3 regions of the Polycladomyces subterraneus genome follow, and region 3 is predicted to be linked to each of the others. Evidence: riboswitches for the same ligand, from Rfam matches in the RefSeq annotation. Region 3 holds a riboswitch; each other region holds the start of a gene.

Region 1 (9,993 bases), on a different contig from region 3:
CCGCAGTGTTGAGCAATACCCCGTCTGCACCCAATTCCATCGCTTGCACCACATCAGCCGGAGATCCAATACCCGCATCGACGATGACCGGCACTTGGGATTGCTCAATAATCCAACTGAGATTGTACGGATTGAGTAGACCCAGACCCGTTCCGATCGGTGCCCCGCCCGGCATGATCGCATGGGCTCCTGCTTCTTCCAACTTTTTGGCCATCACCGGATCGTCGTTCGTATAGGGAAGTACGGTGAAACCTTCTTCCACCAAGATTTTGGTCGCCTCCAGCGTCGCCACCGGATCGGGCAGCAGCGTTTTCGGATCAGCGATAATTTCCACCTTGATCATATCGCACAGTTTGGATGCACGAGCGAGCCTGGCAACCCGTACCGCTTCGTCCACGGTCTTTGCACCTGCCGTATTGGGCAACAGGGTGTACCTGCTCAAATCCAGGTTCTCCAAAAAGTTGGGCTGGTTGGGATCACTGATGTTCAATCGACGAACCGCAAAAGTTAACACTTCTGCTCCAGATACTTCCACCGCTTCCCGTTGAACGTCCAAGGAAGAAAATTTTCCCGTACCGAGAAACAACCGGGATTGAAACGTGTACTTGCCTATAGTCAACATACTTTTAGCCTCCTCCTACAAAATGGACGATCTCCAATACATCTCCTTCGTGCAAAACCGCCGATGGATGGTCTTCCTTCTCCAACACGTGCTGATTGTGTTCCACTACCACAATCCGCTGCTCTAACTGAAGGTGCTGAATCAATCGCTCGACCGTGTCCACCTCTGCGGGTAAGTCATAGGGCTGTCCATTTAACTGAATGCGCACTCCTGCATCACCTCCTTACCGCTGATCCCAAGAAACGATCCGGCGAAAACGGCGCCAACTCCGGGACAGCCGTACCGGCAATCAACTCCGCCATCAGTGCGCCAGTGATCGGGCTCAGCAAAATCCCGTTGCGGAAATGGCCGGAGGCGACGTACAGACCACGAACAGCCGCCAAATGACCCATCAACGGCAACCCGTCACCGGAACCGGGACGTACGCTCGACCAATACGACAATACTTCCGCTTCAGCCAATGAAGGAACTAGTCGTGTCGCTTCATGCGCCAACTGGTGGATCGCCCCTAGCTCAACGCCCGGGGAGAAATCGTGCTCCTTCTCCGTCGCGCCTACGACGATGCGACCGTCCGCTTTGGGTACCAGGTAACACCCGTGAGCAAACAGCGTCTTCCGATGCGGCAGCTGGTTCGGACGTAGGGCGAGCGATTCCCCTTTCACCGGGTATACCGGTAAGTTAATCCCCAGTCGTCGGGCCAACACACCGCTCCACGCCCCGGTAGCCAACACCACGGCACCTGCGCGGAAAGTCCCATCCACGGTTTCCACTCCCGTCACTTGGTCACCGTCGATGAGAAAGCCCGTCACCTCACATCCTTCCAGAAACCGGGCTCCCAACGCTTGTGCGGCCCGAGCAAACGCCATCGTCAGCCTGGGAGCCGACACCTGGGCATCATCAGGCAAAAACAGCGCGCCAGTGATGTCAGCACCCACTTCGGGTTCGTCCTCGTGAACCGAACGGGTCTCCCACCATTCCGCGCGACCGCCCAATTCCCGCTGCCAACGCGCACGGTCGCGCAATTGTTCCGCTTCCGTCCGATCCCATGCCACCCGCAATAGCCCGGCGGTGTTCAGCTCAATGTCCAAACCGGTTCGTTTATATAATTCACGCCCCAATTCAGGAAACATCGCCCGGCTGCGCAAGCAAAGTTCGATCATGGGGCCTGGAAACGACATCTCCACCTGTGCACCCAACATTCCTGCCGCCGCGGATGAAGCGTGGGCACCCACGCGGTCCCGCTCCAAGACCACGACAGCGGCCCCTTTTTGGGCCAGATGATAGGCGATCGAACACCCAATCACGCCGCCGCCGATGACAATTACGTCCTGTGTTTGCACCGTTTTCTCCTTCCTTTCGATTTGGGAGTTTCCCCGTCGGTTTCCTTGAAGCACTGGGCGATTTCCCGCAGTTTGCGGGCTTGCTCTGCCGGCCAGGGATGATCCATCACCGCCGAAATCACGGCAATCCCAGCGCATCCTGTTTCCGCCACTTCAACCATATTTTCGACCGTAATCCCACCCACGGCGATAACCGGTATGCGCACCGCGCGGACGATGCGAGCCAATTCGGCACATCCCCGCGGGGGAATACCCGACTTAGACGCCGAGTGATACACATGGCCGAACAATATGTAATCCGCCCCCATTCTTTCAGATCGAAGTGCTTCTTCGAGCGAATGAACCGAACGACCCACACGCAAGCCGCTCGCCAACGGTTTGACCGCCGACAGCGGCAATCCCTTTTCCGGCAGATGTACCCCCTGACATCCAAGTGAAAAGGCGACATCGATCCGATCGTTCACCACCAGCTGGTCACGTGTGAGCCATCCCTCTTCCAACAGTCGTTTGCCCCAGCTCCAAATCTCTCGGGCCGTTCTGTTTTTCAACCGCAAATGGAAGCGGTCGACATACGGCCCCGCCTGCCTCGCCACTTTACGAATTTGTTCCCAGGTATGCCGCTGGTCCGTGATCACATGCACTTCCATCGGAATGTCACTTCCTCTGACCATAAAAAAACCGGTATCCATGGGGATACCGGTTGGATGCACGTAAACCTCTCCTGAACATCAACCTTCCCCCACTTCCTTTCGCTGGCATTACCCAGGTCAAGTTCAAAGGGTTAAGGCTTGCGCCTTTCTCAGCACCCATGGTGCACCCCTAGTGGTGGAAACACAACGTATCACATTTTTCTCCATTCTAACAATCCCGTTCACCCGACGTCAACTGCAATCAGTGACACTGGACGACGTCAAACCGCTTTTACCTGAATGATCGCCGTATCCACGATATCCCGGTCGTTGATCGGAGACACGATTTGATGGACAGAAGCGTCTCCGATGTGAAAGTTGGTCACATTCGCTTTAATGAAGCTTCTATTGTGGGCAGAAAAATTCAAAAAATGGGAAACATTTACCTTGCCCACGTTGGAAATATCGTTGACGGACAAGGCCCCGATCACTATGGGGGAAATCAAGGCATTCCCTCCTTTGCTCAAACCCCTTTGACTTGAAAAATGGGGGTATCAACCACATCGGAGTCCAATAACGGTCCGAATACGATGGACACCGTCAAATCGCCCGAGTTGCTGTTGGTCTCGTTGGTTTTCGAGAAACTCTCCTGATTGACCAAAAAATTGACCGGCGCCACATTCAGTTGACCGGTGCTGGAGACGGTGTTGATTTTAAGCACGAACGGCATGCGTCTTCCCCCTTTTCGTTGCTTATTTGCGCTGTCCCCATAAACACTCCTTCAAATCCTCGTCCGTGATTGACGCCCACTCTTCCAACCATCTGTTATCCCCATAACCGACATGAGCAATGTTTTCCTTGATAAAGCTGAACGGCGCCCATTCTACCGTCAAGGGTGCCATATGAACGTTGGCATCGTTTGTCACGGTGTTCACCTTAATTCCGCCAATCGAGATGGGCATCGAATTTCCTCCTTGTCTGAAATGTAGCGTGTTATCCCTATCGCGTGCATCACTTTCCCGGCTCGCTGCGTTTTCTGAGTCAATGCTCGGTCTGGCTTGGTGGTAAAGCCCCACCTTGTGGAATAACTGACATTCCCTTAGACCTGTTGAATGAGAACAGGGTGATCGTTCACGTCCGGATCGACGATCGGGTTGGCCGTGCGGATCACCGCGTGGTCACCCGTTGTCGATGTTCCCACGTTATTCTTTTGCAAACTGAACGGATAATAAGTCAAGTGCGTTCCCACCGTGATAGATGAGGTCGTCGTCACGGCATTTACCTTCAATACCCCTAGCTTGATAATCAATGGGAAGTCCTCCTCATCTCAGCCATCGCCTATATTACAGTATGATGGGCGTCCCATTTCGAAACATGGGAACACCAAATTGGGCATTCGCCCAAACCAAATAAAAAAGTCCACCCTCCGGTTTTTCCGGCAATGTGGACTCTTGCAGGAATGGTCTCTTCTTTCCTTCACCTATGACTTGGAATTCCGCCTTGACACGATCAATCACTTCGCGTCGGAATCCATCCGACTCTGCCAAATCGCCCAACCAATCCAGACCAATACAAGGGGAACCACAATCCACAACAAATCCCTACCATAGTGATGCAACAGATGGAGCGCGTTCTCCCAATTGGCACCTACCTGATAACCCAAGCCGATAAACGTAAGGCACCAAATCAGCCCGCCGGTATAAGCGTACAGGCCAAACCTGGGCCACGGAAGGTTGGAGATCCCCGCCAAATAAGCCGTCACATGTCGAACACCGGGGATAAAGTAACCGAAGAACAACACCCAATTGCCGTATTTGCGAAATAAAAACTGCGTGATGCGCAACCGACGACGTGTGATGAAAAACTTCGGTCCATACTTTTTCAAAAACGGATATCCCAAACGCCAACCCAATAAATAGCTGACAGTAATCCCGCACAGAGAACCGATCAGCGCACTGACAAACGCCAAATACAGATTGAGTCGGCCGATGGAAGAAAGATATCCGATAAACGTCATCATGATCTCATCCGGTAACGGCAATCCGACAATACCGAAGACCAGAAACAGAAAAATGCCGATATAGCCGTATTGCAATAACCATTCCATCAACGTTTGTTCCATGTTTCAACCCCGTTTGAGAACCGTTCGCGGCGTTCGCGTCAAATATTAGGATACCATACTTTCTTTTGATTCAAAAGCAACGTGATGTTAACAGTCTGTAGTGAATCCCTTGACCGAAGACTGGAGTGAGCGATCATCACCAAACACACTGCTTCACGAACATGGTCCGCCAGATCATACGCCATCGTTTCTTCTCGGAAACACTAGTCCGCGCCCAGACGATGTTGCAACCTGTTGCATACTCCATCAAGATGATCGGAAGATTGGATTCGTACCCCGTACGCCCTTTTCCATTCTATTATTGGCTCCAAAAACAGAAAGTCATCGCCCATCGTGTCCAGGATGGTAAAGAAGTCCATACGCTCCGCTTAGGGAACTTGACCATTTCTGCGCTTTCCGGGCCTTCGCTCGGACGGGTTTGGTAAGACGCTCATCAGGGGAAAGCAATTGCTCCCTCACGGATTTACCAGAAATCCCCTAGTCCATCACTTTTTCCACACGAACTTCCTTTAATAACGCCAATACCTGTTGTTTCTCGATCCCTGCCGACTCCCGCAGCACATTGGCGGCGGCACACGCCGTCGCCAATGCCAGCGCTTCCTCCCCGCTTTTCCCCTGATGGGAGGCAGCAAGCCAACCGGCCAAAAAAGCGTCCCCACTCCCTACGGGATTGACAGCCTGAACGGTGGGCGGCGTTACCCAAAATGTCTCTCCACCGACCACTGCCGCCAATCCTTGGGAACCGGCGGTGACGATCACTGTTTGCCCCATGTCCCGAACCAACGCCCGGGCCGCCGCAATGGTTTCTGCACGGGACGAGACCATTTTCCCCAATAAGTGCCCCGCTTCCTGTTGATTCACTTTAATGCCGTCCGGCCGGGCTGCCCATCCATGGTGCAATGCCTTCCCGCTCGTATCCAGCCAGACGGCCGCACCACGTGAACGGGCGATTCCGATCAATTCACCGTATGCATTCTCCGGGACCCCTGGCGGGAGACTCCCGCTACAGGCGACAAAGGATGACTGCTCCGCCCATGTTGCCACTTTGGCCACCAGTTGGTTCCATTCCGCTTCGGATACCGTCGGTCCCGGCTCCAACACCTCTGTTTGCGTACCGTGATCCAGGTCCAACAGGGTCAGACATGTTCGCGTCTCTTTCCCGATCCAAACGAAATCGGACGGGATCCCGTCCGACTCCAGAACTTTTGTCATCCATCGTCCGTTTTGTCCACCAACAAAACCCGTAGCGCAAACGTTGATGCCCAACGCACTCAAAACCCGGGCGACGTTGACCCCTTTACCGCCAGGCTGCCGAATCACCCGACGACTTCGATGAATGGCATGAATCCGAAAATCGGGCACAATCCAGGTTTGGTCGACTGCAGCATTTAAGGTGACAGTGAGAATCATGTCGGCATCGCCCCCGTTGTTGCCGTCGCTTCGGCACGTCCCGCCGATCCGGAGAGACGCAGTTTCTCTTCCACCACTTTTTGCACTGCACGCTTCCCGTTTTGTACGTATTTCCGTGGATCGGCTTCCGACGGATGGTCGTGCAGATACGAACGGAGCGCAGTAGCATAGGGCAGTTTCAATTCGGTGGAAATGTTGATTTTGGCGATGCCCCTTGCGACTGCCTGGCGAACGGATTCGTCCGGCAAGCCGGAGGCGCCGTGCAACACCAGCGGTACCGGCACTTCACGAGCGATGGTTGCCAAACGGTCCAAGTCCAGTCTGGGTTTGCCTCGGTAAACCCCATGCGCGGTTCCTATGGCAACGGCCAACGAATCACATCCCGTTTCTGCCACGAAACGTGCCGCCTCGAAGGGATCAGTGTATGTATCTTCCGCTGTTGTGGATACATCCGCTGCATCCGGCACTCGCCCCAGCTCAGCCTCAACAGGCACGCCCACCGCATGGGCTGCCTCTGTTACCTTTTTGACGAGCGCTGCATTTTCTTCCCACGGTAATCGGGAACCGTCGATCATGATCGAGGTGTATCCCGCCCGTAAACAGCGTAACGCCGTTTCGTAATCCCGTCCATGATCCAGATGCAGTACAACGGGTATAGATACCGACTCCGCAGCTGCCCTTGCCAGATGAACCAAGTAGTTCAACCCGACCGCTTCGATGGTGGCGGGTGTCGTTTGCAGGATCACCGGTGCCCGCATCCGCTCCGCCCCCGCGACGACAGCCTGCAACAGCTCCAAATTGTGAAAAGCAAAACCGCACACCGCATACTGTTTGTCACGCGCCGCTTCCAACAATCCCTTCGAGGTGACCAAACCCAAATCGGCTCCCTCCCTGCGGGTTTTTTGTCAAGCGTCCACGTCACCCAACACAATGTCGATCGCACCCAGGATAGCGACCAGGTTGGCGATGTTCTCCCCTTCCAACAGATGCGGAAGAATCTGGAGGTTGTAGAAGGAAGGTCGACGCCAATGAATGCGCCATGGTTTGTCTTTCCCCTTGCTGACGAGATGCACGCCCAATTCTCCCCGCGGATTTTCCACGGCCACATACACCTCGCCTTCCGGCGGCCGGATGACGCGCGGTACTTTACCCATGATCGGTCCGCTATCCGGGAATTGCTCCACCGCCTGCTCCACGATGCGCAAGGACTGACGGATTTCCTCCATGCGCAGAAAAAAGCGGTCGTAACAATCGCCGTTGGTCGAGATCGGCACATCGAAATCAAACCGGTCATAAATCGAATACGGCTGATCTTTGCGCAGATCGCGCTGAATCCCGGTACACCGCAGGCACGGGCCGGACAATCCGAAGGAAGCAGCCGTCGCTCGATCATAACGACCGACGCCTTTCACCCGAGCCAGGAAAATCTCGTTGCCCGCCACCAGATCCAGGTACTCTTCATGACGCTCTCGGAGATACGACACCAGTTCCTTCACCTTGTCGATCCAGCCTTCCGGCGCATCCCACTTCACGCCGCCCACTCGCATGTAATTGTAGGTGAGCCGGGCCCCGCACAACTCGTTGAACAGGTCGATTATCTTCTCTCTGTCGCGAAAAGCATACAAAAACGGGCTCATCGCGCCGATGTCCAACAGGTACGTGCCGAACCAAACGAGATGGCTGGCGATCCGGTTCAGTTCCATCACAATGACGCGGAGGTATTCCGCCCGCTCCGGAATCTCCAGCCCCATCAATGTTTCCGCGGCATGCACAACTGCATAGTTGTTGATCATGGCCGACAGATAGTCCATCCTGTCGGTATAGGGGATGATCTGCGTGTAATTCAGGTTTTCGGCCAGCTTTTCCGTCCCGCGGTGCAAGTAACCGATCACCGGCTCGGCGGAACGGATGATTTCCCCGTCGATCCGCAGGATAATGCGCAAAACACCGTGTGTACTCGGATGCTGCGGACCGACGTTGAGCAACATTTCTTCCGTTCGCAACACGATAGCCCCCTTTGGCTGGTCACAACATCGATCACGTGAAGAATTTTTCCTTCCTGGAGAAAGGATTGCCTCGCCCCGACCAAGTGTCCCACCCATTCCTGTTGGTCAACCCTTATTCCGGTGTTACCGTTTGCACGATCTCCACACCGTTGAGCCACATGTGATAGGTAAACAGTTGATCCATCACATCGCCGTCGTGAGGCAGGGCTCCAGTCGCATCCGCCGCTTCGACGGGCAAATTATACGTCCGGACGTGTTCACGGGAGACCAAAACCCGCACATCGGCATTCCGCTCATTGGCCAACAAACGGATGCCCAGTGCATTTTGATAGATGCACAGATCGGTGCAATCTCCCATGACCAAAAAGGTGCAATGTCCCTCCCGGAACCGGTCGGTCAGAAATGCATGAAACACTTCATTCGCATCATTCACCCCAAACAATCCGTTGGTCGCGTTCTTCCGAAAGCGCATCACTCCTTGCAATTCCCAAAACGGTTGGAGTTCATCCACCACTTCCGACTCCTCCGTCCCCCGGACGCAATGCGGGGGAAACGCGGCAAACTCGACGGCATGTTCGGGGTGTGCATCATGAAGAAACAGCAAATTGCGCTCCGGAAGGCCCTTTTCCAAGCAAACAGATGTTAAACGCCTCACCGGCTCCACCATCTCCCGGACGCGTGTGCTGGATAATGGACCCGTGTCACAAAAACCTTTGAGAATATCCACCAGCACGAGGAACACTCGTTCGATGCCACCGGCGCTCTCTATCACCGACGATAGTGATACGCGCGGCAGATCACGCAGACGACGATCCACCTCATCAAAAAAAGCCAACCGCCGATCCACGACACTCCCTCCCGGGGCACCCGTTTGTAATTCCGCTTGCAGCCAGAGTGTATCCGGTCAATCCATTTGGCCCGAGTGTGCTTGCTTCCCTCTTGCTCGCAAGCCGGAAACAAACCGCTCTTCTCTCAGTCGAGAAATACCGGATACACTCTTGGCAATCGGCGAAAGCATAGTAATTTTCCCAACAATCTAATCTTATCTTACCACGAAAACCCCACAGGCAAAAGCATGGGTGGAGGTGGAGAAGTGTTGCCAGGGATGGATCACGCCAATAAAAAAGCCCGCCCAGTTTGGGCGAGCCTACATATGATCGCTTCACCGATTCAACAACTTCAGGAACTCTTTCATCAACCCGGGAAGGTCCGGCCAAGCGTGCCCCGATACCAGATTGCCGTCGACGTGCAGGTTTTCTTTCACATACTGCGCACCGGCCGATTCCACTTCCGGACGGCAGGCAATGTAAGCCGTCATTTTGCGGTTTCGGACATGTTGCGGGATCACGTTAAACACCAGTGCCGCGTGACAAATCGCAGCGATCGGTTTGCCCGTTTCAAAGAAGTGACCCACGATGGAGGGGATTTCCGGTTCGAGGCGGATGTATTCCGGAGCCCGTCCGCCAGGGATGATCAATCCGTCATATTCGGCCGGATTCACTTCTTTAAAGGCGATATGCGCATCCAGACCGTAGCCGCGTTTTTCGGAGTAGGTCTCCATCGACGGTTCAAAATCATGAACCACGGTTTGCAGTTTCTTCTTGTTGGGAGCGGCGATGACCGCTTCGTGTCCTTCCTCCAACATTCGATAATATGGATAAAACACTTCCAACGCTTCCACGGCGTCTCCGGTCAAAATCAACACTTTGGCCATATCCGTTCCCTCCCTGTCAATATTGAATTGTCCATTACCCATTATTACACAGGAAAAAACGGGAGTCTAGATGGGGAAAACGGACTGTCCGTTCAGATTTGGTTATAAGCGGTGAGTGATTCCACCGTTTCCCGATTCAATTGTTTGATC
Region 2 (9,993 bases), on a different contig from region 3:
ATCGTCACCGCCGAGATGACGACCAGGGTCGCAAAGGCGATCATATAATACCGCAGATGATAGGAAAAGGCTTGCCCGCTGGAAACCCATCCTACATGCAGAAAGAGGCGAGTCTGACCAGTGAAAGGGAACATCCAGGCACCGATCAGATAACTTTCCAGAAAATAAGCCACCTGCAACAGGCCGACAGTTCCCATCACCGTCAACCATTTGGCGAAAAAGATTTGGCGAAAGGAATAGGCACGCAACATGATCAATCGAAGCTGTCCGGTCCTGTACTCTTCGGTGATCGAAAAGACCAACAACATCAACACAATCAGGTTAAAAAAGGTGATCAACTGCTCAGCCAAGGCCATGGTGGGAAAATTGTCCATCACGGTGAACTCGGGGCTGAAGGGAGAAAGATGCGCATTCTTCTCCAAGTAATACTTTCCTGTCACCCACAATACCAACGGAATCGAAAAGAAAAGGATCCAAGTGATCCGTCTGCTCCATAAACGTTCCCACTCACTGATCCACAACCGAATCATGACGACACCCACTCGATAAACAAATCTTCTAATTTCTTCTGTTTCTTTTCGATTCCCAATACCCGCACATTGTGTTGCATCAGCAACCGGTTGATCTCGTCAATTTTATTTTCTCCGACCTGTACCTCCAAACGGTTGGGTGACAATTGTTTCACCGCCACTTTCCCCGACAAAACTGCCAATGCCTGGTCCGCTTTAGATACCGTATACACCCACCCATCGTTTCCAGACAAATCCTCCATCCTTCCCTGCCAAACCAAACGCCCTTTGCGGACTACTACCAACCGGTTGCACATTTGTTCCAATTCATCAAGCAGGTGACTGGATATGAAAAACGTCAGCCCCTTTTGATCACGAAGACGGATGATCAGCTCACGCAATTCCCTTATTCCCATCGGATCGAGCCCGTTGGCCGGCTCATCCAGGATGACGACCTTTTGGTTCCCCAATAGCGCTTGTGCGATCCCCAATCGCTGTTTCATCCCCAGAGAGTAGGTTTTCACTTTCTGATCGGCGGTTCCCATCAATCCGACCGTCTGCAACACTTCCTCCACCCGGCGCTTCTTCCCCCTCCGGAAGGTTGGTATGCGATCGGGCCAGATTGAGCAGATTTTTTCTTCCCGTCATGTAAGGGATAAAAATCGGTGATTCCACGATGGCGCCAAGCTCCAATAACGCTTTTGATTGATGTTGGTTCATGGCATGTCACTGATGATCCCAGCCAAGCCCATTGCAGTTGTTGGCCAGGTATGGAAGCGTTCCATTTGTGGAGATGATAACCATTGAGTCCTTATCAGGGAGGGATAACATGTCCAAATTAATCATACTGATGGGCCTTCCTGGCTCAGGGAAAAGTACTTATGCCAACCAATTCGACCACGGTGTGGTATTATCCAGTGATACGATCAGAAAGGAGTTATTCAACGATGTTCAGTTTCAGGGAAATAATAAGTTAGTGTTTGATACCCTTTACAGAAGAGCGAAGGAATATTTGGAACGCGGTTATGATGTGGTCATTGATTCCACCCATCTTGAAGCACATAGGAGACTTCAAGTGATCAATCTGTTTCGGGGGTATGAAAAAGAAATCCATGTCATCCATACTCCCGTTGATGAGTGTAAAAGACGCAATCGGGAACGTGAAAGAGTGGTCCCAGAATACGTGATTGACCAAATGGCGGAGAAAATGGAATATCCCACTTACAAGGAAGGATGGTCGAAAATTGTGGATGTGAATCCAAATCAACTAGACTAAAAAGGTGAAACCATGGTCCATTATTGGAATGACTGAATACATAAACGGGGCAGCATGAATAAATCCCTACCATTCATTCCCCTTCATCAACATCTCATGACTAACTGTGCGATCGTATAATAGGGGCTAAATCTATGGGGATAAAAGACCTTGCGATGGATTTCCTAGTGTTGCCGAAAATCTGGCTTCATTTCGGTTTCAAAAGTCAATATAAAAGTCAACGTTTCCATACTGACCATATAGACGAGTTGTGAGACAATGAGGGTAGCCAAGAATGGGGACGGGACATGGAACGAACGTTCCCTTATCACAGGTAATATTGATTCCAGAAATGGAGGGAGACAAGGATGAAAGCAATTGTTCTCAGAGAATTCGGCGGTCCGGAACAACTGCGATATGAGGAGGTACCGGATCCGACGCCTGGTCGGGGCGAGGTAGTCGTTCGTCTGAAAGCCGCGGCACTCAACCGAAGGGATTATTTCATCACCATCAACCAGTATCCTGGGATTCGAATCCCAGCGATCCCCGGTTCCGATGGTGCGGGCATTGTGGTCGCCGTCGGAGAAGGAGTAGACAGCATCGCCGTCGGCAGCGAAGTAGTGATCAATCCTACTTTGAACTGGGGAGACAATCCGAGGGTCCAGGGGCCGGATTTTCAGATCTTGGGAGTGCCTACTGACGGAACCTATGCGCAGTTGGTAAAAGTGCCTGCGGAGAATGTGTTTCCAAAGCCTGAATACCTCTCTTGGGAAGAGGCCGCAGCTCTCCCGTTGGCAGCACTGACTGCTTACCGAGCGCTCATTACCCGCGGGCGGCTTCAGCCGGGCGAGACGGTATTTATTCCGGGAATCGGCGGCGGTGTTGCCACCTTCTTGCTCCAAATCGCTGTAGCAACCGGAGCTCGGGTGTTTGTTTCCTCACGTAGCGACGAAAAAATCGAACGTGCCCTTCAGCTGGGGGCAGCCGGTGGGGTGAATGTCAACTCGGAGAAGTGGGTGAAGGAACTACAAGATCGTATGGAGGGACAGGCCGATCTGTGCGTGGACAGCGTTGGTGGGGACACCTTTACCCAACTCATCCGCATTGCCAAGCCGGGCGGACGCATTGTCACTTTTGGAGCAACCCGCGGACCGGTCCCCAATCTGGTCATGCCACTGATCTTCCTAAAGCAACTGGATATTCTCGGCAGCACCATGGGGAATGCCGAGGAGTTTGAACAGATGCTGTCCTTTTTCAAAAAGCACGAAATCCGGCCGGTGATCGATCGGTCGTTCCCGTTGGAGCAGGCGAGTGAAGCACTGAAGCGGATGCAAGCAGGAGATCAGTTCGGGAAAATCCTGCTGGAAATTCCCGAGTAATCGTTTCAACCGTTCTATTTCGATCTTAGATTGCCCCCTTTTTGGGGGCTTTTTTGATACGCAATCTGAACGTACCAATCCGAGAAAAAAGCACTCCTTATCTTTCCACAACCTCCCTCTTATGGACAAAAACGATGTCCTTTCGTATAATGAAGCCCGAACCAATCGAATATTCGAGGGGAGCTGGATAATGGCCGGCTGAGAAAGTGTACCGATACACTGACCCTAGGAACCTGATCCGGGTAATTCCGGCGTAGGGAAAGGATCGAAAATCGTTCGCTTTCTGTGCATATCAGCGCCTCCGGATCAGGAAGGCGCTTTTTTTATGGATCGATTTCTTTTTGAAAGGTGGAATCTATCAATGAAACGAATCGGATGGCTTTTGAGCTTGGCTCTCTTGCTGGTCGTGGCCACTGCTTGCAGTGCGCCGGGGACCGATTCATCAGAAAAAGGGTTGAAAAAAGTGACGCTTGTTCTGGACTGGACCCCCAACACCAACCATACCGGCCTTTATGTGGCGAAAGAAAAAGGTTACTTTAAGCAAGAAGGGTTGGATGTGGATATTATTCAGCCAGGACAAAGCGGCGCCGAACAAATGGTCGCTTCTGGGCGTGCCCAGTTTGGCGTCAGCTACCAAGAAAATGTCACCGAAGCACGTACCCAAGGGATACCCATCGTCTCCATCGCAGCAGTCATCCAACATAACACTTCGGGATTCGCTTCACCCGCAAACAAAAACATTAAGCGCCCCAGGGATTTTGAGGGCAAAACCTACGGCGGTTGGGGTTCCCCGATTGAAAAGCAAATGATCACGTCGCTGATGGAAGGGGATCATGCGGATCCCAACAAGGTAAAAATCATTAACACAGGGAATGCGGATTTCTTTTCGATCGTTAAACGCAATGTGGATTTTGCATGGATTTATTATGGTTGGACTGGAATCGAAGCTGAACTTCGCGGCATGAAGCTGAACATCATTTATCTCACTGATTACTCCAAAGATCTGGATTACTATACCCCGGTGTTGATCACCAGCGAAAAAGAGATCAAGCAGGACCCGCAAACAGTCAAAGCGTTTATGCGCGCTGTGAGCAAAGGATATCAGTATGCCATCGCCCACCCTGACGATGCTGCTTCCATTCTTTCCAAAGCGGTTCCTGACCTTGATCCGAAGCTGGTAAAGAAAAGCCAAGAATGGTTGAGCCCGCGTTATCAAGCGGATGCGCCGGTTTGGGGGCTGCAAAAACAAGAAGTATGGGCCAGGTACGCCAACTGGATGAAGAAGCACCAACTGCTCAAAGGCAACTTTGACCCGAGTAAAGCATTTACCAATCAGTTCTTGCCCCAAGGAGGAAAATGAGATGGCCAGTACACTCTTGAGCATTCAAATCCTCCCACATACGCCGGGCGGGGAAAGTGTAATCCCCTATGTCGACCGGGCCATTGAAATCATCCAAAGCGCCGGAGTGCCTTACCGGGTCGGTCCGCTGGAAACAACCATGGAAGGCGAACTGCCCGAGCTCCTTGCCATCGTGGCCAAAATGAATGAAGAAATGGTGAAGATGGGCTGTCGCAGCATCCTTTCGCAAGTGAAAATCTATCACAATGTGGATGGCATCACCATGAAAGAGTTGACGCAAAAATATGATGAAACGGTTTAACTACGGACCATCCATCCTGTTTTTTGCCGTCCTCCTGCTTCTGTGGGAGGCGGCTGTTCGTCTATGGTCCATTGACCCTTGGATGTTGCCGGCCCCTTCCCGAATCTTCACGACTCTGGTCCATGAGTGGACACGCATTCCGGAAAACTTGTTCGCGACCGCATGGATCGCCATCTGCGGTTTGCTCTTGGGTCTGGCCATCGGTTTGGTGTCTGCCGTCGTTTTGCACTTGTCGGCTCTTTTGAAAAAACTGATATACCCATTGCTGATCTTATCGCAAAACATCCCATTGATCGCCCTAGCTCCCCTGCTCATTCTATGGCTGGGTTTTGGGATGGAACCGAAAGTGATTGTCGTGGCCCTGGTCTGCTTTTTTCCGATCACCGTGTCCACCCTGGATGGTTTTCAGCAAACGGACAGGACACTGATCATGTATATGGAAATGGCGGGAGCTTCGCGCCTGCAACGCTTTTTTAAACTGGAATGGCCGTCCGCGCTTCCCTCCTTTTTTTCCGGATTCAAACTTGCGGCCACCTATAGCGTGATGGGTGCTGTGATTGCGGAATGGCTGGGAGCAAAAGACGGGTTGGGCGTGATGATGCAACTGGCCTCTTCCTCCTTTCGCACGGATCGGGTCTTTGTGGCCATCTTGTTGATCGCGGGCTTAAGCTTGCTCCTTTTTGCCGCAATCTCCCTTATGGAAGCTTGGACCTTGCGCTGGCAGACCAGGAAGGGAGGAGATGGCCGTGAAACTTGAAGTGAAAGAGCTGACTTTTGCCTATGACCGACAACCGATCATAGAAAACCTCTCACTCGAGGTCAAACCGGGGGAATTCGTCTCTTTGATCGGCCCTTCCGGGAGTGGAAAGAGCACGCTTTTTTATCTCATCGGTGGGATTTACAAGCCGAAACGGGGAGAAATTTTGCTCGACGGCAAACCCATCCACGGGAAAAGAGGGCATATCGCTTACATGCCCCAACAGCCCTCCCTGTTTCCCTGGCGCACGATTGAACAAAATGTCCGATTGGCCCAAGAACTGAATGGCCACTTGGATCCTTCGCATGTGCAGAGTTTGTTAAAAAAGGCTGGGCTTGACCATGTGGCCCACAGTTATCCGCATGAACTGAGCGGCGGCATGCAACAGCGCGCCGCGTTTATCCGTGCCCTTGCCAGCAAACAGGAGCTCTTATGCCTGGATGAACCGTTCGGCGCGCTTGACGCACTTACCCGGACCCACATGCAACAATGGCTCTTATCCGTATTGGAAACGGAACGGCGAACGGTTCTTTTCATCACCCATAGCATTGAAGAAGCGCTCCTCCTGTCTGACCGCATTTATGTCTTAAGCCGGCAGCCGATGCGGGTGATTCGTGAGATCTCCGTACCCTACCCCCGCGGCGACCGCTTCTCCTTGCGCGGGACAACCGATTGGATGGCGCTGCACCGGGAAATTGAAAACCTTCTCTTACCAAAATAAAAAGTATGGGACATTCCATATTTGAGGCTGTTGACAACAAGGTCAACAGCCTCAAAAACAAAACATCATGAGATCAAACAGATGGACAATCCGGCTCGACCATAATCACGATTGGAGCTCAGCCCCCATTGAGTTCTCGTTTCAAATGGATTCAGTCAGTTAATCAGCCAACCAAATAAGACTCTGAATAATCATCGATGTTATAAAGATCAATTCCTACAAATCCCTTGTAACCATCATCTTGAAAATGGAAAACAATATGTTGATCAATCACGTACTCAACAGTATGGGGAAGTGGCGCAATCATGAATCTATAAAAGTGACCTTTATCATGGTGAAAACACTTTTCAAAAACATGTTTCCGCCCAGCCCATTCATATAGAAGATCCGCAGTTTTTCCATCAAACTCGATTCCAACCAGTCGGCCATTATGATCAAAATCCAAAATCAAATCCGAATTTACCTCAAGCTCTATTGTTTCTGCGACACATCCCGGGTATGGTGGGGTAAAATAAAGATATCCCATTTTGGCCTAACCCAGTTAATCGTAGGTTGAACTTCCCATGAGCAAAATAGACTACACAAAAGCAATGATAAAGGTTTATCTCCTCATATGAACCCTTTTCCCTTAAAAAACAACCCAGCGGCATGTACCACTGGGTTGTGTTCGTTCACTGCATGTAACCGGAGATTTTCTGGGCTACATCAGTGGAGACAGAACCTGTTCCACCTAGGATGTACCCTTTTTGGAATGCCCCACGATTCTCGGACAGATAGTTTTCCACTTCCACCGGCAGTTTGGTGGGTGTGGTCAACAGGATTGGCGAACCAGTCAAACCAGCGAGTGGCCCCCCAGACAGAGCGTCCGCGAAGAAGTTCTGATCCCCGCGCGCAAAGACGAGAGAGGAAGCGCTCATATTGAAATACTTCGCCAAGTTGACGCCCACTTCGAAGCGGTTGGCACCGCTGATGCGGGTTACTGTTCCTTTGGTCTCCAATTGCGCTTTCACCGCATCGGAAACGGTGGCCGGACCGCCCACGATGACGAACTGGTTGATCTCCGGATGATTGTTCAGGAACTGCATGATCTGGTCAGGCACGCTGTTGGTACCCACCAGCAGGATGGGCATTCCTTTTTGTGCCGCAATGCTGGAGGCGGACAGCGCATCGGGGAACGTCAGCCCGCTGGCGATGATGGCGGTGTTGGTAGGCGTCCCGCTCACCACTTGTTCCGCAACGGAAGCGGAAACGGCAAAACGGTTGGGTCCGTCGATCCGCGTGATCCCGTCAGCAGGGACGCCCAGATTGCGCAACTGCGCTTCCACGTTGGTGGATACGGAGCCTGTTCCGCCGAGAATCACTACTTTGGCCGGATGGCGACGTTGAATTTCCATCTGTACCGACGTCGGCAAAGAGGTGGTAGACGTCAGCAGGATGGGGGACTTCGACTTGGCGGCAAGCGGTCCGCCAGACAAGGCATCAGTGTACAAATCCCCGCGTGCAAGCAGGATGGTGTCCGAGGAGAAGCCGCGGTTCTCCAACTCCTTGCTCACATTGACCGCCACTTCATAACGGTTGGCACCGTCCAGTCGTTTCAGGTTGGGATTAACATTGGCCTCTTGAATGGCCGCCGCCACGTTCTGTCGAATTTGCGGCAAATCATTATACACGTAATCGCCGGGGCAATAGGTGCCGGGTGTGTACTTGGAATCCCGGTGACCAGCGATGTTGGGTACATCATAATCCACCTTCGGAATATTGGGATCAGTCACTTCGTAATCCCGAACAAAATCCGATTTCCCCGTCGGATCGATATTGTTGATGGAGGCAACGTACGCCAACAATTTCACCAACGCCTGACGCATGTTGACGGGCAACGGAGTGGATTGATACTCACCCATCAGGGAGACGGAAAAACCGCCTTTGTTGAACCCGTACGTACCCGCACCCACGACGCCGTTGGTCAGCACATCGTTGTCCTGCCCTTTTCGCCCTTCGTAGATCCGCCCGTCACTGCCGATGATGGCGTTATAGGCAATGTCACCCCAGCCTTTGGTCACAGCGTGGTAGTAATAGATGGCACGCACGCGAGCGGCGGGGTCGGGATCATTGTTGGGCGTGTCCGTGTGATGGACGAAAATGTGCGAAACCGAATGGTATTCGCGCGGCCACTTTTCCGTTCCGTCCGCATTGTAGCGCAGGGATTCGTCCGCGCCCCATTCGGCTCGGGAGACAATGTCCGGCTTGTTGACTGCGGCGTGGACTTTTTCAAACAGGATGTCCCAGAAGGACTTCTTGGACTCTACTTTTTTCCCATCGCGCGAGTTGATGAACGCCACCTGAATGTCCTTAATGCGCGGAACCACGTTTTTGTCCGAATGCATCTGGACACGATACTGAAAATATCGCCCGTTGTTGGCGTAGATCAATTGGCTGAATGTTTCGGTCGAATGGCCGGGCCCCGGTGTCATGTCCGCATCGACTTCGGCCTCCTTCCACGAAGACCAATGATGACCGTCGGAAGAAAAGCGCACGTCGATCCGGGTGTTGGCCTGTGCTTTGATCTTGTTTTTAGCCCGGTTTTTCCAGTGGACACCGACATCCGTAAATACAATGGATGAACGGATGACAGGCGAAGTGTAAACCGCGACCTGATCAGTCTGTTTGGGTGTCAGGACCGTTTGCTTACCTTCCAATTCCATTTTGACGTTCTTGTTTTTGCCTTTGGCAAAGTCACCCCAGATTTGGTGACGAACATTGTCTGCCATCACCTTCACCACCGGGGGCTTGGCCCAACTGGAGGGATATACAGGTAAGGAAAATGCCACAAAAGCCGCGATTCCGGCCACCAAATACATCAGGAGCCGACTTTTCCGGCGCCGCATGAAATTCCCCCTTCTCCCATTCAGCGCTGTTTTTCTCGGATGGATCAATGACAGGTATCACACCGAGCAGGATTTGACCGACTTTTCCGACTTATATTAATTGAATCGCATATCACCGTTCCTGCCGACCTGTATAGCCCGGAAATGCGCTTCTCAGAGTCCCCTCCTCTGTTTTTTATTGACATCGATAGGAATATTTTAAGTCCTAGCATATTTGAGTCAAGCGATTTTCCTAATCTCATCCAGTAGAAAAAATAGAAAAATTTGTGTTTGAGAGGAATGGTTTTCTATGCCAAGATCCCACTATGGATGGATTTTTTACCCAAACCCGGAGACACCTCCGAATATGATCTCTCCTGCCATGATCCGTGATCGTTGGCAACGGTATTTAACACTTGACATGAGAGACCATTCTCACACATATTTACAAGGCTTTTTGCTTGGTTGTACTCATTCTCTGGTCTGATCATACGGTTTTTACAGAAATAACAATCGGTTAAAACGTTGTTCATAATTGTTGTCTATCATGAAACTGTGCAAGGAGACCAGTAACGAGGGTTCTCACTTTATGAATGAGCAAAAACACCAGCAGATCTAACGAGATCATGGAAGGAGGACCTTCATTCATATTGAGCCATTCTCCCACTTGGTAAGGAGAACCCCCAACGAGAGATTCCGAGAAACATGGGTGAAGGAGTTGAAAAGATGAAGAAGAAAACAGCATTGGGCCTTGCCAGCTGTATGGTTGCAATCAGCGCTTTTTTGACCGTACCCGTATTCGCTTTTGAGAAGCATGATGGTCATGGTTCTGTGGTTTCCAATGAAA
Region 3 (9,993 bases):
TGTGCTTTTGCCCGAACCTTTTGGACCCAGAACAGCGGTGATGCCGGGCCGAACGGTCGCGGAAAAATCGAGCAAACCAATCGAAGGCGTCGGTATCCGGGATGAGATACGACCTTTCTGCTTCGGCTTCATACGGAATATTTTACTGACATGGGACCACTCGATCCGCAACGGAACTCCATCCTTTCGATCCACATCTATTCCGAATGTCGTACTTTTCCGCTGGTTTTCATCATCTCGTGAATCCGTCACGCACCACAATTCGACATGTTCGCCAAAAAGTACGCGGAATCCTTTTTTCGACTACGACTTTCGTAGTAGCAAAAAGGGTGGTTCACTTGTACCTATATAGACGGAAGCCTCTTCAAGGATGTTTCACTAAACATGCAATTTTTCCTTCGTCACCGAAGAGGAGACAACCGATGTCTCGTGTGGAAACTGACGTGAGCGGTTTTGATAAACACGCATCCCCATCCAATAAAAGTAAATCGCACAGACCACCACCAACCCAATCACGGCAAATCCCCAGTGTCCGCCCAACCGCTGAACAAGCCCCCCGCCCAGAGACGGCCCCAAAAAAAATCCCAATCCCTGAAAGCCGTTGGCACCGAAGTATGTCCCCCGCAAATGATCGGGTGCCAGCCGATCGATGAACAAGCTGTTGGTGGGGAAGATCAGGATTTCCCCCACGGTCAGTATCACCATGCCGACGACAAACCAAGCCCCATGTTGCCCGACAGCGAAACAACCCATTCCGGCAGCGAACAGGAGCGTACCGATCAGCAGGCTTTGCAGAATGGGGCGTTTCTCAGTCCACCGGGTCAAGAGCATCTGTAAAATAACGACCAACCCGGCATTGATCGCCAACAGTATGGAAAACAACAATTCCCCATTTACCACGTTTTGCTTCAAGTACAACGAAAGCGTTGTTTCGATTTGGGCGTATCCGATATTGGCCAAGATCGCCCCGGCCAAAAAGAACCTCAATGCCGCATCGTTCCGCACCACCTGAAATGCGGCCCGCATCCCGACGCGTTCCCGCTTCGTATGTGCGACATGGGACGTCAAATCATGGCGGTAACGGTTCAACATCAACAACAAGAGCCACGCGTAAACGAAGTAGACGGATCCCGTGATCAGAAACGCTGTCTTTCCGGCCAGAATTCCCGTCACTGCGCCAATCAGAGGACCGATGACAGCTCCCAAGTTGATCGCCAGGTAACGAAATCCAAATACCCGGATTCTCCGTTCCGGAGGAGTGATATCTGCCATCAACGCTTGCGAAGTCGGCTCAAAGAAGGAACGGCACACACCGTTCAGCAGGTTGAGCAACATAAAAAGAACAATTTGTTCGGCAACGGCAAACCCTATGTACACCCCTGCCCATAGGAACATGGCCGTTACCATCACCGTACGCCTGCCGAACTGATCCGAAAGATTCCCGCCGATAAAGCCGCAAAGTGTCCCCGCCAAGGGTCCCAAGCCCACCGTCAGCCCCGCCAGCGCCGGATCTATCTCCGTATGTTGCGCGAGATAAATGGTCAAAAATGGCAGGCTCATAAACATAGCCGCCCGCGAAAAGATTGTTCCTCCCACCAAGACCCACACCAAGGGATGATATTGACTCCAACTCCTCCCCCAACCCCCCATGTCCATCCATCCCTCTTTCTTTCTCTCTGATCTTGATCTTCCACCCGCACCACATTTCTCCGCTTCCAAGAATTATACCTGATGAGTCTGAATTCGGGAATCCCTGTCTCGATTTCGTTTCAATCGTCTTTTCGATTTTGGGATAATCATTTTTTCCTGTGGCAGGCAATCCCATCATCTGCAAAGAATAGGATATAGGAGCTCATAGAGGGAGTGCTGGGGATGTTCGCACCGCTTGTCTTGTGCGTCTATTTTTTGATCGGTTATGCTTACTGGAGAAAGATGGAGGATGGGATCCAGGAGTGGATGTCAACCGGGGACGAGGGGACCGAATCCCTTGCCGAGGAGTATCAGCAAGTTGTCGACATGGTAGGAGAGAATAAAGCGTATTTTCTCTTTTCATTTGTCGTGACCGTCTTTTGGCTACCGTTGGAAATCACTATGCTCGTCAGAAGATGGATACGAGTCGAACATGATTGACTTCCGCATTGACCTCGTAGGTAACCTGTGTTAAGTTCAAGATAGGCAACTGCATATCAACGGGAGCTTGGAGAAGCCAGGCTGAGAGGGCGGGGAACTCTACCGCCGACCGTTTAACCTGATCTGGGTAATGCCAGCGTAGGGAACTGCATTCGATCCTTTGTTTTGAAGGGGAGAGGACTGTACGTTGGCGTATGGTCCTTTTTTTATACCCGTACGCGACGGAATCGGATGCACCTGAACCTGGGGACAGCTTGTGTTGATGTGTGGGTTGCAAAACCAACATCACAGGAGGTTCATGATGTCGAAAACTTTTACGTTCCCCAATAGCAAAAAGGTGTACATCCAAGGTTCTCGCCCGGACATTCGCGTCCCCATGCGGGAAATCACCCTTTCTCCCACGACGGGGCGGAACGGCGAAGAGGTACCAAACGAACCGGTTCGCGTCTATGACACGAGCGGGCCCTACACGGACCCGAATGTGGAAACCAACATTCGTAAAGGGCTTCCCCCCTTGCGCCGTCCCTGGATTTTAGAGCGGGGCGACGTGGAGGAGTATGAAGGCCGGGAAGTGAAACCGGTCGATGACGGCTATCGCTCCAAAGATCCGCTGGAAAACGAGGATTTGAAACGTCTGAAACGTCGCCCGCTCCGGGCGAAAAAAGGTAAAATCGTCACGCAGATGCATTATGCCAAAAAAGGCATCATCACCCCCGAGATGGAATTCGTTGCATTGCGGGAAAATGTGGACCCTGAGTTCGTCCGGCAGGAAGTGGCGGCAGGTCGGGCAATCATCCCGGCCAACATCAACCATCCAGAATCCGAGCCGATGATTATCGGGAAAAATTTTCATGTGAAGGTGAACGCCAACATCGGGAATTCGGCCGTGACCTCTTCCATCGAAGAAGAAGTGGAAAAAATGCGGTGGGCCACCCATTGGGGTGCCGATACGCTGATGGACTTGTCCACCGGGAAAAACATCCATACCACCCGTGAATGGATCATCCGCAACTGTCCGGTCCCGGTCGGAACCGTTCCGATTTATCAGGCGCTGGAAAAGGTGAACGGAAAACCGGAAGATCTCACGTGGGAGGTCTATCGCGACACCCTGATCGAACAGGCGGAACAAGGGGTGGACTACTTCACCATTCACGCCGGGGTGCTGTTGCGCTACATCCCGCTGACCGCCAACCGCGTCACCGGCATCGTCTCCCGCGGAGGATCGATCATGGCAGCCTGGTGTCTCGCCCATCACGAAGAGAACTTCCTGTACACGCATTTCCGTGAGATTTGCGAGATTCTAGCCGCGTACGACATCTCCGTCTCGCTCGGCGACGGATTGCGTCCGGGATCGATCGCCGACGCCAATGACGAAGCACAATTTGCCGAACTGAAAACCCTGGGCGAGCTGACCAAGATCGCGTGGGAATACGACGTTCAAGTGATGATCGAAGGCCCCGGTCACGTGCCGATGCACAAAATCAAAGAAAACGTGGACCTGCAGCAGAAAATCTGCCACGAGGCTCCGTTCTACACGCTAGGTCCGCTGACCACCGACATCGCGCCGGGATACGACCACATCACCTCGGCGATCGGCGCAGCCATGATCGGTTGGTTCGGCACAGCGATGTTGTGCTACGTTACACCGAAAGAGCATCTGGGCTTGCCCAACAAAGACGACGTGAAAGAAGGCGTCATCGCCTACAAGATCGCCGCCCACGCCGCCGATCTGGCCAAAGGGCATCCCGGCGCGCAGAAACGGGATGACGCCTTGTCCAAAGCGCGCTTCGAGTTCCGCTGGATTGACCAGTTCAATCTCTCGCTCGATCCGGAGCGGGCCATGGCCTTCCACGACGAAACGCTTCCGGCAGAACCGGCCAAAACGGCGCACTTCTGCTCGATGTGCGGTCCCAAGTTCTGCAGCATGCGCATCACGCAAGATATCCGCGAATACGCACAGGAAAAAGGATTGGACCTGGGAGCGGCCGCAGAAGAGGGCATGAAGGAAAAAGCGAAAGAGTTTCGTGAAACGGGTGCGGAAATCTATCGGTGATGAGCAGCTCCCGTCATATGTCATATTAGGAAGCTGTTTGGATATCGTGTCCAGAGTGAGTCACCCGCGGAAAAACGGCATAACGGAATGGCAAATGGTTAAAACACATTGTCAACAACTTGAGCTTCCGCCTCAATCTGGCGGGAGCTTTATTATATTTTCACATGTTTACAGGGATCGTTTAAGCTCTGCGTTCCAAATCGTCAGGAACTTTACGAAACTTGTTGCACTGGATCACCTGAGAGGAGAACCCAAATTGGAAAAGATCTGAAAGTCCATAGATCACCGGTGTAAACGGTTATGAATCCACCAATCAAAAAATCTACTTTTACCCTAGATAAAAAACCCATACAAGTCCTTTAGTAACCCAATAGGATAAAGAAAAAGATACAGGAGGATTACTTCGATGTTTTTCTATGACGAGGTTCCTTACCGATCACCGCCAAAAAAAAAAACGAAAATAAAAATTTGACACGTGTCAAGGTTCATGTGGATTTGAGTATCTTGGTGGAAATGTTAGAAAGACAAGAAGCTCAAATTCGTGCCTTACACGCTGAATTCAAAAGGTTACATCGTCAGAGAGAACTGTCTAGTCTATCAAAAACACTATGAGGTGATATAGTCGATTCGAATAAAGACTTAGATCTGAAAGATCAAGATTGGAAAGATCGCAGAATAAAAGATTACGATGATGACAATGACTACAGGAACAGAAATGTTAACGTTATAGACATTAATATCGATATTGATCTTGACAAAAAGCGTAATAACGAAAAATACAAATAAAGCCACAATAATGGAAACAATGACCCCAAAAACGCATTAAGATTTCTCCAACCTCCTGTATCTATTGGCCGCAATTAGCGGTCTTTTTTATTATAAGCAAAGATCAAACACTCCTAATATGAAATGGCAGGAATGTTCTTATTTCACATATTTCAAATCTGCCCAATCTACCGGATCACTTGGTTTCCAACAATCCGAAATCGGCCGTTAGGTTTTGATGATCCAATAGATATATCCGACCAACCAGACCCTAGAGGCTTATCTCGGTTTATCCCAACTAAGCTGTTGAAACAGATTGACCATGAAGAGGAGGAAAATCTTTCATCCATCTATGATAACGGCGATGTAGATTCACCCATTGAAGCAAGTCCGATTTCCATCGATTCGGAGCAGTAGGACAACCTCCTACTGCTTTTTTATCCCCATACAAACCACCCTTGGATACATCCCATATTTCTACTTTAATTTTCGTAATCCAATTCATCACTTTTCCAGTTGGGAACTCCTTTTACACAAGGGTGGATTGAAGATGTCCATTCATGGTTTAGGTATTGGGAATTTATTTATACTTTACTAATTTATTAATATAATATAGAGAAGACAATAATGATAAATCCCCCCTCCCCCGCGCCGTGTTGCCAATTAACGCTTTGCTCTTCATGATCCATCATCCAAATGTTTTCGTTCGTACGATGCGATACAATAAATAAAACAACATCAAGGAGAGGAAATCAATGGGATTGCCGTTGGTGCGCATGGCCCCCTGGATAGTTGGTGTCTTCTTCGGCTTCTGGTTGTTGTACGGATGGATGACATCGAGAGGAAATCAAAAAAGCCGTGAGTCATCGCCGGTTTTTTACCGGATTCATCTGTTGATCGTCACGTTGGCCATCACGGTCAGTGTGACACACCTTCCCGGCTGGTGGGGAGTCCGTCCGTTTTCACCCGCCAACTGGTCGTTGTGGACAGGATGGATTCTGCTGGTGTCGGGGATGATCTGGGCGGTATGGGCGCGTTTGCATCTCGGCAAACATTGGAGCTCCGCTGTTCAGTTGCGCGAATATCAGCAGATCGTGCAAACCGGGCCTTACCGCTGGGTCCGACATCCCATCTACACCGGCATCATCCTGATCTCCTTGGGATTGAACCTGATCAACCCGCAGTGGACAGGGTTTCTGGGGTGGATCCTTTTGGTCTCTTCTTATTGGGTGAAAAGTGGATTAGAAGAAAAGATGCTGGTTACACAATTCGGCGATGAATACCGGACATATCAACGGCGATCCCGTCGGCTCATTCCCTGGATTCTGTGAACCAACGGCAACGGTCGAAAAGAGAGGAGGTCAAATATGCACTCCCAAACGGACATGTCCACTTTGCATGAGGCGTTGCAAACCGTCGGTGAAATTCCTGATTCCATCGTATCCGTTCAACCGATTTCCGGGGGCAGTATCAGTCGTGCCTTTCAGGTTGAGACTTACAAGCATCTCTACTTTTTTAAATGGAAACAGGGTGCCCCCGACGGTTTTTTCCGTGCCGAACGGGACGGGCTTCGTTTGTTGGCCGATGCGGGCGCTCGTGTCCCTGAGGTGTACGCATTCCGTGATGGGCATGACGGTTGGATTTTGATGGAGTGGATTCCCGCATCGGGTGCGGGAGGCTCCTCCCGCCGCGTTGCCGAAGCATTGGGTAGAATGCTGGCCACGCTTCATTCTCATCGGAGGGAAGCGTACGGCTTGGATGCGGACAATTTCATCGGACCGCTCCCGCAAGCCAACGGTTGGATGGACAGCTGGACCAACTTTTACCGTGAGCGACGGTTGCTCCCACAGATCGAGCTGGCCGCCCGGCAACACCGCCTTCCCTCTACAAGGGCGAAACGATTAAACAGACTCTTGGATCGCCTAGAGGAATGGCTGGATGTCCCCGACATCCGTCCCGCATTGCTTCATGGTGATTTGTGGGGCGGCAACTGGATGACAGGAAAAGAAGGACTGCCTTGGCTGATCGACCCGGCGACATTTTACGGTCATCGGGAAGTGGACATGGCCATGACCGAGCTTTTCGGTGGCTTTCCATCGGCTTTTTACGAGTCCTACCAAGAGGTGTATCCACTGGAGCCGGGTTACGAGGAGCGAAAGCCACTTTACCAACTCTATTACTTGTTGGTGCATCTTAATTTGTTTGGTGAATCATACGGCCCTGATATCGACCGTATTTGCTTGCGGTACGTGGGATAATAAAAAAAGCCCTTTCGGCAGGCCATCCGGTGCCGAAAGGGAAAGTGGAAGAATTCCTTAGGAGGGGTTGACATTAGAGGCAAAGGACTCGTTCAAACCGATCAGGCAGTGAATTGCTCGGCTTCGGTCGATCCCGCCAGTGCCGTCGTCGAGGCGTTACCGCCGGAGATCACCATCGACACCTCGTCGAAGTAACCGGTCCCCACTTCACGCTGATGGCGCGTGGCCGTGTAACCGTATTTCTCGCTGGCAAACTCGGCCTGTTGCAATTCGGCGTAGGCCGTCATGCCATGGTCGCGGTATTTGCGTGCCAACTCAAACATGCTGTGGTTGAGCGTGTGGAACCCGGCCAGCGTAATGAATTGGAACTTGTAGCCCATTTCGCCCAACTCGTGTTGGAAACGGGCAATCGTGTCGTCGTCCAACTTTTTCTTCCAGTTGAACGAGGGCGAGCAGTTGTAGGCGAGCAATTTGCCCGGGAACTTCTCGTGAATCGCCTCGGCAAAGCGACGGGCTTCTTCCAGGTTAGGCTCGGACGTCTCACACCAGATCAAATCGGCGTACGGTGCATAGGCCAATCCGCGGGCGATCGCGGCGTCCAATCCGCCCTGCGTGCGGAAGAAGCCTTCCGGTGTCCGCTCGCCTGTGATAAATTCCCGATCGCGCGGATCGATATCGCTGGTGATCAATTGGGCAGCGTTGGCATCCGTCCGGGCGATCAGCACGGTGGGGACACCCATCACGTCAGCGGCGAGACGGGCGGCGACCAAATTGCGAATCGCCTGTTGCGTCGGCAGGAGCACTTTTCCGCCCAGGTGACCGCATTTCTTTTCGGAGGACAACTGATCCTCGAAGTGAACCCCTGCGGCCCCCGCTTCGATCATGCTTTTCATCAGCTCAAATACGTTGAGCGGACCGCCAAATCCCGCTTCTGCGTCGGCCACGATCGGAGCAAACCAATACGTGTCGGATTTTCCTTCCGCATGTTCGATTTGGTCAGCCCGTTGCAACGCCTGGTTGATCCGTTTCACCACATGCGGCACGCTGTTGGCCGGATACAGGCTTTGATCCGGGTACATCTGACCGGCCAGGTTGGCGTCCGCCGCCACTTGCCAGCCGCTCAGGTAGATCGCTTTTAATCCTGCCTTGACTTGTTGAACTGCTTGGTTCCCGGTCAACGCGCCTAAGGCCTTCACATGGTGCTCAGTATGGAGCAAATGCCACAGGCGTTCGGCGCCTTTGCGGGCCAACGTGTACTCGATTTGAATGGAACCACGCAGACGAAGGACGTCTTCCGGTTGATACGGACGTTCAATCCCTTTCCAACGCTCGTCGTTTTCCCATTCTTCCTTCAATTTTTTCACTTCGGCTTGATCGATCATACTGCAATCGTCCTTTCCCTATGATTTAGTCCAGATATTGATAGGCTGGCAGGGTGAGAAAATCGATTAACTCATCCTGTCGGGTCCACTCCATAAACAATTGGGCCGCCAGTTCATATCGTCCGTTTTGGAAAGTTTCTTCTCCCACTTGTTCCCGGATTTTAGCCAATTCTTCCTGTAACAACGTTTCTACCATCTCTATCGTCACCTTCCGCCCGTCATCAAGTACACCTTTGGGATGACGAATCCACTGCCATACCTGCGCTCGTGAAATTTCCGCGGTGGCGGCATCCTCCATCAGGTGGTTGATGGCCACAGCCCCATATCCTCTCAGCCATGCTTCCAGGTACTGTATCCCCACGGAAATGTTATTGCGCAAACCCTGTTCCGTGATGGCTCCTGTCGGCACTTCCAGCAAATCTTCCGCCGTCACTTTTACGTCATCACGCTGACGGTTCACTTGGTTGGCCGTCGACATCAACCGGTCAAACACTTCCATCGCCACCGGCACCAGTCCCGGGTGAGCCACCCACGTGCCGTCGTGTCCGTCGCGCGCTTCCCGCTCCTTGTCCTCGCGCACCTTTTGCAGCGCCCGCTCATTGGCTTCCGGGTCATTTTTCACCGGGATCTGCGCGGCCATCCCGCCGATCGCATGAGCCCCCCGCTTGTGGCAGGTTTTGATGGTCAGCTGGGTGTATGCCCGCATGAAAGGGACCGTCATCGTCACATCGCCCCGGTCGGGTAAAATGACTTCGGGGTGATTGCGCAGGGTTTTGATATAACTGAAAATATAGTCCCAGCGGCCACAGTTGAGACCAGCCGCGTGTTCCCGCAATTCGTATAGGATTTCATCCATCTCAAACGCGGCCAGAATCGTTTCGATCAATACCGTCGCCTTGATGGTGCCTCGCGGAATGCCCAACTGCTCCTGCGCATACACGAATACGTCGTTCCATAGCCGCGCTTCCAAATGACTCTCCATTTTGGGAAGGTAGAAATAGGGACCGGTTCCTCTCTCCATCAACGCCCGGGCATTGTGGAAAAAGTAGAGGCCGAAGTCGAATAGACTGGCCGACACCGGTTTTCCGTCCACCTTCATATGCTTTTCTACCAGATGCCAACCGCGCGGCCGTACGATCAGGGTGGCCGTTTTTTCCTTCAGTTTGTACGCTTTGCCTTCAGGCGTGACGAAATCGATCTGACGGCGGATCGCGTCCCGCAGGTGAATCTGGCCTCCCACCGTGTTTTCCCAAGTGGGCGAGTTGGCATCTTCAAAGTCGGCCATGAATACCTTCGCACCGGAATTGAGCGCGTTGATCACCATCTTACGGTCCCCTGCGGGTCCGGTGATTTCCACCCGACGATCCTGCAAATCCTCGGGCACGGGTGCGATCTTCCAGTCCCC

What was found. A riboswitch is a leader RNA that binds a small molecule or an ion and turns the genes downstream of it on or off. The one in region 3 is predicted to bind thiamine pyrophosphate.
Region 1: it holds a riboswitch for thiamine pyrophosphate, as region 3 does, so the genes downstream of both, NWF35_RS13250 (thiamine phosphate synthase) here and thiC (phosphomethylpyrimidine synthase ThiC) in region 3, are expected to answer to the same signal.
Region 2: it holds a riboswitch for thiamine pyrophosphate, as region 3 does, so the genes downstream of both, NWF35_RS01940 (ABC transporter substrate-binding protein) here and thiC (phosphomethylpyrimidine synthase ThiC) in region 3, are expected to answer to the same signal.

What each region holds. Positions count from the first base shown of each region.
Region 1 covers NZ_JANRHH010000047.1:92,438-102,430, reverse strand. Annotated here, with positions in the region: gene NWF35_RS13265 (thiazole synthase) at 1-622, opposite strand, end outside; gene thiS (sulfur carrier protein ThiS) at 627-830, opposite strand; gene thiO (glycine oxidase ThiO) at 838-1,962, opposite strand; gene NWF35_RS13250 (thiamine phosphate synthase) at 1,944-2,672, opposite strand; TPP riboswitch at 2,690-2,793, opposite strand; gene NWF35_RS13245 (hypothetical protein) at 2,873-3,097, opposite strand; gene NWF35_RS13240 (hypothetical protein) at 3,115-3,321, opposite strand; gene NWF35_RS13235 (hypothetical protein) at 3,344-3,553, opposite strand; gene NWF35_RS13230 (spore germination protein) at 3,691-3,900, opposite strand; gene NWF35_RS13225 (DedA family protein) at 4,105-4,713, opposite strand; gene NWF35_RS13220 (1-phosphofructokinase family hexose kinase) at 5,191-6,123, opposite strand; gene NWF35_RS13215 (class II fructose-bisphosphate aldolase) at 6,120-7,001, opposite strand; gene NWF35_RS13210 (NADH-quinone oxidoreductase subunit D) at 7,029-8,129, opposite strand; gene NWF35_RS13205 (isochorismatase family protein) at 8,242-8,976, opposite strand; gene NWF35_RS13200 (DJ-1/PfpI family protein) at 9,292-9,843, opposite strand; gene NWF35_RS13195 (M42 family metallopeptidase) at 9,936-9,993, opposite strand, start outside.
Region 2 covers NZ_JANRHH010000013.1:1,052-11,044, forward strand. Annotated here, with positions in the region: gene NWF35_RS01920 (ABC transporter permease) at 1-530, opposite strand, end outside; gene NWF35_RS01925 (ATP-binding cassette domain-containing protein) at 527-1,084, opposite strand; gene NWF35_RS01930 (ATP-binding protein) at 1,339-1,785, shown strand; gene NWF35_RS01935 (zinc-binding dehydrogenase) at 2,133-3,143, shown strand; TPP riboswitch at 3,310-3,421, shown strand; gene NWF35_RS01940 (ABC transporter substrate-binding protein) at 3,505-4,503, shown strand; gene NWF35_RS01945 (thiamine-binding protein) at 4,505-4,804, shown strand; gene NWF35_RS01950 (ABC transporter permease) at 4,788-5,561, shown strand; gene NWF35_RS01955 (ABC transporter ATP-binding protein) at 5,545-6,282, shown strand; gene NWF35_RS01960 (DUF2283 domain-containing protein) at 6,446-6,808, opposite strand; gene NWF35_RS01965 (cell wall-binding repeat-containing protein) at 6,954-9,167, opposite strand; gene NWF35_RS01970 (phospholipase C) at 9,873-9,993, shown strand, end outside.
Region 3 covers NZ_JANRHH010000035.1:34,671-44,663, forward strand. Annotated here, with positions in the region: gene NWF35_RS08650 (ABC transporter ATP-binding protein) at 1-171, opposite strand, end outside; gene NWF35_RS08655 (MDR family MFS transporter) at 379-1,656, opposite strand; gene NWF35_RS08660 (hypothetical protein) at 1,873-2,130, shown strand; TPP riboswitch at 2,182-2,292, shown strand; gene thiC (phosphomethylpyrimidine synthase ThiC) at 2,432-4,183, shown strand; gene NWF35_RS08670 (methyltransferase family protein) at 5,704-6,279, shown strand; gene NWF35_RS08675 (fructosamine kinase family protein) at 6,316-7,206, shown strand; gene aceA (isocitrate lyase) at 7,308-8,588, opposite strand; gene aceB (malate synthase A) at 8,614-9,993, opposite strand, start outside.